DNA from 2 places in the Lysinibacillus sp. A4 genome. Region 2 is predicted to be linked to the other one. Evidence: riboswitches for the same ligand, from Rfam matches in the RefSeq annotation. Region 2 holds a riboswitch; the other holds the start of a gene.

Region 1 (3,544 bases), on a different contig from region 2:
CATTACCTTAAGTTACTATATTGGTTATCGTTTTGGCTTACCGTTATTGCAGAAATATGGGCCTAAAATTCATATTACAGAGCAAAAAATTGACTTTACGAAAAAGATGTTTACAAAAATAGGACCTACCCTATTATTAATTGGCTATTTTATCCCCGGGGTACGTCATTTGACAGCGTATATTGCGGCTATTAATAATTATCCTTATAGAAAGTTTGCGCTTTTTGCCTATACAGGGGCATTTATCTGGACGTTCACATTTATATCATTAGGAAAGATGCTTGGAGAGAAATGGCGATTTGTTGGATACTATCTGACTCATTATAGTATCTATCTTATCCTTTTATTTATTGTAGGGATGCTCATTGTTTACTTTCTATTCAAAAAAAGAAATGGACAAACATAAAAGTCGGTATACGCTATACCGACTTTTAAGTTATGGCAAAATAGCAAATGAGCGCACAGGGAAGCCAGATGCTTTTTCTGGCTTAGGTACGATATTGAAGATGATAGCGCCTTTCGCAGGTAGCTTGTCCAAATTCGTCATTAGCTCAATTTGATAGGTGTCTTGGTCAAGTACAAAATATTCGCCATCTAGCTTGCCATTTTTACGAAAATCAGCAGCAGAGTCCGTATCGAAAGTTTCATGACCAATTGCGCTTACCTTGCGTTCTTTTAGTAAAAACTGTAAAGCTTCTAAACCCCAGCCAGGGATATGGTTATGTCCATCTGCATCCTTATTACTGAAAGCCTCTTTATCTGGCCAGCGCTTACTCCAATCTGTGCGTAATGCTACAAAAGTTCCTGCTTCAATTTCTCCATGCTTGTCCTCAAAATCAAGAATATCTTCAACACTTAATGAAAAATCATGGTTGCTCGCAGCCTCTTGTGATTTATCAATAACAACAAGGGGAAGAACAAGCTCTTTTAGTTCTAATTCTTCTAAGTAGCGAGTATCTCGCACAAAATGAATGGGTGGGTCGATATGTGTGCCATATTGACCAGGGAACGTGAATTGTTGAGCGAAGAAACCGTCCTTATGAGAAAATAACGTTTCAAATTTAGCGTCCTCAAACATAAAAAAATGTGGTGAATTAGGGCCGAATGTATGTGTTAAGTCAACCCACTGTTTCGATTTTAATAATTGCAATGCTTGTAAAAGTTCATTAGACATCGATTTCCCTGCTTTCTGTAAAAATAGTTGTAAATAAAAAGGAGTCCCCTAATAGAAGAGGACTCCTGCTGCAACAACGGTAGTTCTTCTTCTCATCTTCAAGGCTGATCATTTTGCCAATTGGAATTAGCACCATACTGTTAGCTGGTTGCTGAGACTTCATCGGGCCAATCCCTCCGTCTCTCTTGATAAGAAAAGTAATATAAGAATTTTCAGAAATAACAATACAAACACTTTAGCATAGTTTTTTATAGTTTACAAGTTCACTAGGAATTTTCACCAATTCAAATTTAAGGTGACTCCACAACAATCATTATCAATAAGACGTATTCTAAAACTGTCTGGTGTATAGTTTGTTTCAAATTTCATCTTAATGCCTGTTGATGTGATTAATTTTTCAACCTCTGTTTTATTTGAAAGTTGAGCAGCATTCATTAAATCATGTGCGAATTGTTGGGAGCTATCTATTTTATCCGTAAGTAATTGGGCTTGCTGCATCATTGCCTTTATCCGTGATGCTGAAGCTTTTAATTTGTGTGTATCGACAGGTGGAAAAGGATTATTGGTCGGCATTGCTAGATGTTGCGAAAAGGGTCTAATGGCAAAATGATTAGCGATAGGCGATGTTGGATAATGATAGGGATGCACAAAATACGGATAAGGATTGTAATACAAGGTCATTCCTCCTATCCTATAACTGATATCCTATCTTATGTAGCAAAACGGCTTTCGGTGTTATTAGCAGTGCAATGTTTGTCCTAATCATTTAAAAAGGAAGCTAAAGTAAGCTTCCTTTTAGCCAAGTACATTTAAGACATCATCAATTTTTTTACTATGTGATAAAATGCCATAATTCATCCATGTTAAAAAGTCTACTTCATAGACACAGTTGCTTTTAACGGCAGCTAGGTTTTTCCAAGTAGGAGTTTTTAAAATAGCACGTTCCTCATTTTCATAAATGGAATGTTGTTTATCAAAGGTAATAAATAAATGATCAGCATCTAATTGCAACAATTGAGCAAATGTCAGTTGTGCTTTACGTTGATTGTGCGGAATACTCCATACTAGTGAATGTGGCATTAAACCTAAGTCACGATATAAAATGGGGCCCGTATAGCCACATTCAGGACCCGCGTATAGAGTAATGCCAATGGCTGAAATACGGAGAAATGCTACACTTTGCCCATAAACAGATTTGCTAAGAATTCCTTTTGCTTGTTGTACTTTATCTTCATATTGTAGGATTACGTCTTGCATCAAGGAGGTTTTTCCTGTTAGATCTGCAATTTTAAATAAAGTAGATTGCCAATTCTCTCCAGGGTGTGAAAGATGGCAGACGGGGGCTACTTCATCTAAGTGCTGAAAGGATTCCCAACGCTCTACACCAGAATCTAACATAATTAAAGTTGGCTTATAGTAAAAGAGTCGATCCATTTCTCTATTTTGTACATCGATATCTGGCACTTTCTGTAGACCTAAATAGTCTTGTTTCCCCCATTTTGAATGACTGAATTGAGCAATTGGCGTAATCCCAAGCGCAACAAAGAAATCTTCTAAGAATGGTGCAAATACACGTATATGGCTGCTTTGATTTCTTCGATATTGTCCTGGAGAGATGCCAATATGTTCTTTAAAACGACGATTGAAATAATACTCATTATTAAATCCGACAGACTGGCTAATTTCAAATACTCGATCATTTGTTGTCATTAATAATTGCTTAGCTTTTTCAATACGAAGTTTAGTTAAATAGTGAAGAGGAATTTGTCCCGTAATATCTTTAAAAATGCGCGTATAATTCCATCTTGGTACGTCAGCTAGCTGTGCTAGCTGCTCAACCGTCCACTCTTTTTCAAAATGTTTATGTAAATGGTTAATGGACTGCTCAACAGATTGTCGATCATTCTTTTGCATCTGCTCGGGTATGGTTTGATGTAAGAGTAATAACATCAGCTCTTGAAAGTGTACATGCTGTTCAAAAATCGTGTGTTCATCCTCCGCTAACCGGTTCTGATAGATGACTTCTAGCAGTCTATGACATTGTGAAAAGGGGAGAAGATGTCGTTCGCTGATACTTGTAAAATGACTATATGAATTCTGACTATTGCTGAGATTGACAATGTTGAATTGTAATTGATAAAAACAAAGGTGCTCACTTTGAATATGGATACTAACCGTGTTATTTGGCGGAATTAATATGCACTTTTCTTCACTAAAATGAATGGTGTCATGATCTATGGCTAGCTTTCCGCTACCATCCATTACGATGAAAAGTGTATAGAAATCACTACTAATCAATAACTTTTTTGATGATTGAATTGAGTAAGAGATATTTTGTAACGTATAAACATGTGTTAAGTTACCCATTGA
Region 2 (3,544 bases):
CAGTTGATGCAAAAGCGCGCTTTACGCCAAGTGTGCCTGCTTTGACATTGAGCATATCCTGACTTGTTTCTAATAACAAAACGTCAGCTCCTGCCTCAATTAATGCCTTTGCCTGTACATAAAAATTTTCCTCTAGCTCATCAAATGTAATACCACCAGTTACTGATAACGTTTTTGTTGTTGGTCCCATAGCACCTGCGACAAAACGTGGCCAATCCGATGTCGAATAACGATCCACTGCTTGGCGAGCAATTTCCACTGCACGCTTATTAATTTCTTCTGCTTTTGTGCCAAGATCATATTCATTTAACACAAGAGGCGTCCCACCAAATGTATTTGTACAAATAATATCTGCGCCTGCCTCTAAGTATTTATGGTGAATTTTTTCAATAACATCTGGTCTAGTAAGCACAAGATTTTCGTTACAGCCATCAAGTTCCTCGCCACCAAAATCCTCTGCTGATAAATTTTCATTTTGTAGCATTGTTCCCATTGCGCCATCAAGAATTAAAATACGTTTCTCTAGTTGCTCTTCAATCGAGTGCTTAGCCATGTATACTTACTCCTTTTTTCTGTTCATCCAATTGCTCTATATATTTCATCAACTCTAGTGTCACATCGTAACGTAAAAATGGTGTAATAAGGTAAATGCCATTGAAATATTGTGTAGCCACTTCTACTAATTCTTTAGCAATGGCAATCCCCTCCAATGTCGCTCTTTCCTTATCTTCTCCACATGCTTTCATTCTTGTTAAGGCATCTTCAGATAATTTGATACCTGGTACTTCATGATGTAAAAATTCAGCACTTTTATAACTCGTAACAGGCATAATACCGATGTAAATTGGAGCTTGTAAATGCTTTGTTGCCTCATAAATCTCTACAATTTTTTCTTTCGTATATACTGGTTGAGAAATGAAGTAGTCTGCCCCATGCTCAATTTTCTTCTCTAAGCGTGTCACAGCACGATCTAACACACGGACGTTTGGATTAAATGCAGCAGCAACTGAAAAATTTGCTTTTTTTCGAAGTGGCTTACCTGAGAAAGAGACCCCTCCATTTAATTGCTTAATTAATTGGATTAGCTCCATTGAAGATACATCATAAACACTTGTCGCACCTGGGAAATCTCCTACTTTCGTTGGATCACCCGTAACAGCCAACACATCATGAATACCTAAAGCATTTAACCCCATTAAATGAGATTGTAGACCAATTAAATTACGGTCGCGACATGTAATATGAGTTAGTGGACGTACACCATGTGTGCTCTTCAACAATGCTCCCATTGCAATATTGCTAATACGTGGAGAGGCCAATGAATTGTCTGCCATCATAACTACATCTGCACCTGCATCATATAATTGCTTTGCTCCTTCAAGGAACCCGTCAATCTCTAAATGTCTAGGTGTATCCAACTCTACTATGACAGAACGTTCACGTTTAACCTTTTCATGAAGAGGCTCATACTTTGTTGGCTCCGCTTCCCGAACAATCTCAATCTTTTCAGGTTTCGCATGCTTCTCCTGAACCGGTGATAACTCTTCTAAATACTTCTTTGCTGCTGCAATATGTTTGGGTGTTGTACCACAGCAGCCCCCTATTAAACGTACACCTTGATCACGCAATTCAACAGCCGCTCGACCAAAATAATCAGCTTCTGATTCATAAACGACACGCCCATCCTCTAAGTCCAGAAGTGATGCATTTGGATAGGCCGACATAAATGCCTTATTAGGAAGTTCTACACCTTCAAATGCTAGAATAGTATGGTGTGGACCTAGTCGACAATTGACACCAACAATATCAGCACCTAGGGCTTCAAGCTCATGGAGAGCATTATTTAAAGACATCCCATTTTGTAGAACACCGGGCTCATGCATAGAAACTTGTGCAATAATCGGCAATTTTGTTTTTTCTCGTAGCATCTTTAAGGTTGCTGTTAATTCTTCAAAATCATAATAAGTTTCAAGTAAAAGGCCATCTGGATTCCCTGCAAGTAAGACGCTTGCTTGTTCTTCAATAGTCGCTAATATTTCATCCAAGGTTGCATCACTTTTACGAATTCCCCGAATACCACCAATTGTTCCTAAAACAAATTGACCGCCATCAGCCGCTGCTCGTTTTGCGATGGTGATAGCAGCTTCATTAAATTGTTGGACTTTTGATTCTAATCCATAGCGAGCTAATTTAATGGCATTTGCACCGTACGTATTCGTTTGAATGATGTCAGCACCAGCTGCAATATATTCTCTATGAATCTTTTCAATTAACTCCGGTCTCTGAACATTCATTTCCTCATGGCAATACTCCAATCCATAGCCATATAGCACTGTGCCTATTGCACCGTCTGCCGTCAATACATGCGTTTTTAACCTTTCAAGCAATCCCATAAAATTAGCCTCTCTTCCTATGTCTCTATATAATAAAAAGCCTTCTTTCATAAAAAAAGAAGGCTTTAACGATTCATCATTGTTGTTCCTTCTCATCTTCGACTCAACGGTCTTCTGGATTTAGCACCTGACAATAAAGTTGGTTGCTGAAGCTTCAATGGGCCAGTCCCTCTGCTTCTCTTGATAAGAATTAAGTATGAATTTTTTAAATAATTAAAAGAATCATATCGTTTACTGACGAATGAGTCAAGACTATTTCACATAACAAAGTTTTTTTTCACTTAAAATCTTAGAAATTGGCAAGTTCATTTGCAAGCTCTTCGCCAATTTTTTTCCCGTTTTGAATACAAGCACCAATACCTACGCCAAAATATGAGCACCCTGCAATCGATAAATTAGGATAGTTCTCATGTAATTCTTGTAGTAGTCCTTGTAATGCTTCACGATGCGCTAAATCATATTTAGGCATTTGATCAATCCACTTTGTTACATTCACAACAGTTGGCTGCTCCTCTATTCCTAGGCTCTTTCTCACATCTTCTAAAGCAACTGCTGCCAATTCTTCATCAGTCATGGCACGTAGTTGCTCATAGGCTGGATTGATGCTCTTATAAAAGAGTCGCACAAGTAATTTATTTTCTTTCGATGTATGCTTCCATTTACGACTAGTCCAAGTTGCTGCATTACAAGTAACGTCTGAATTATGGGAAACAATATAGCCCGTTCCATCTGCTGGCAATTTAGCGTCTGGCACATCAAAACCTAAATAGATAGTAATTGCTGACGCTGTCGTAAATTGGTTAAAATAGCGGTTTAAAGATTCATCCTGTAGCAGATTTTGGACAGAATCATTCGGTAATGCTAAAACGACATAATCTGACTCAATAATTTCACCATTAGCTAAAGAAATTGTGTAGTTCTTATCTTGTTTTTGAACATTTAGTGTAGTAACACCCTTGATAATTTCTACATCGGATAAGGTTTGTTCAAGTCGATTAATTAAAGAAGATAAACCATTTTTAAAGGATATAAATTTTTTGTTCGCTGCTTTAACAAATTGCTCACGATTCGCATCAAAGCCTTTAATAATACTTCCAAAATCATTCTTATAATCAATTAAATACGGTAAAGTAGAGCCAATAGAAAGCTGA

Evidence for each region. Region 2 has a riboswitch for S-adenosylmethionine ahead of NY607_RS22605 (bifunctional homocysteine S-methyltransferase/methylenetetrahydrofolate reductase). Riboswitches for the same ligand answer to the same signal wherever they lie in the genome.
Region 1: linked by a shared signal. The riboswitch ahead of NY607_RS16015 (cyclase family protein) and the one ahead of NY607_RS22605 (bifunctional homocysteine S-methyltransferase/methylenetetrahydrofolate reductase) in region 2 are both predicted to bind S-adenosylmethionine.

What each region holds. Positions count from the first base shown of each region.
Region 1 is NZ_JANWTB010000007.1:200,050-203,593, reverse strand. It holds gene NY607_RS16020 (DedA family protein) at 1-406, shown strand, start outside; gene NY607_RS16015 (cyclase family protein) at 437-1,174, opposite strand; SAM riboswitch class I at 1,264-1,369, opposite strand; gene NY607_RS16010 (YuzC family spore coat inner layer protein) at 1,451-1,855, opposite strand; gene NY607_RS16005 (helix-turn-helix domain-containing protein) at 1,970-3,541, opposite strand.
Region 2 is NZ_JANWTB010000016.1:58,458-62,001, reverse strand. It holds gene metH (methionine synthase) at 1-553, opposite strand, end outside; gene NY607_RS22605 (bifunctional homocysteine S-methyltransferase/methylenetetrahydrofolate reductase) at 546-2,393, opposite strand; SAM riboswitch class I at 2,483-2,583, opposite strand; gene NY607_RS22600 (protoporphyrinogen oxidase) at 2,683-3,544, opposite strand, start outside.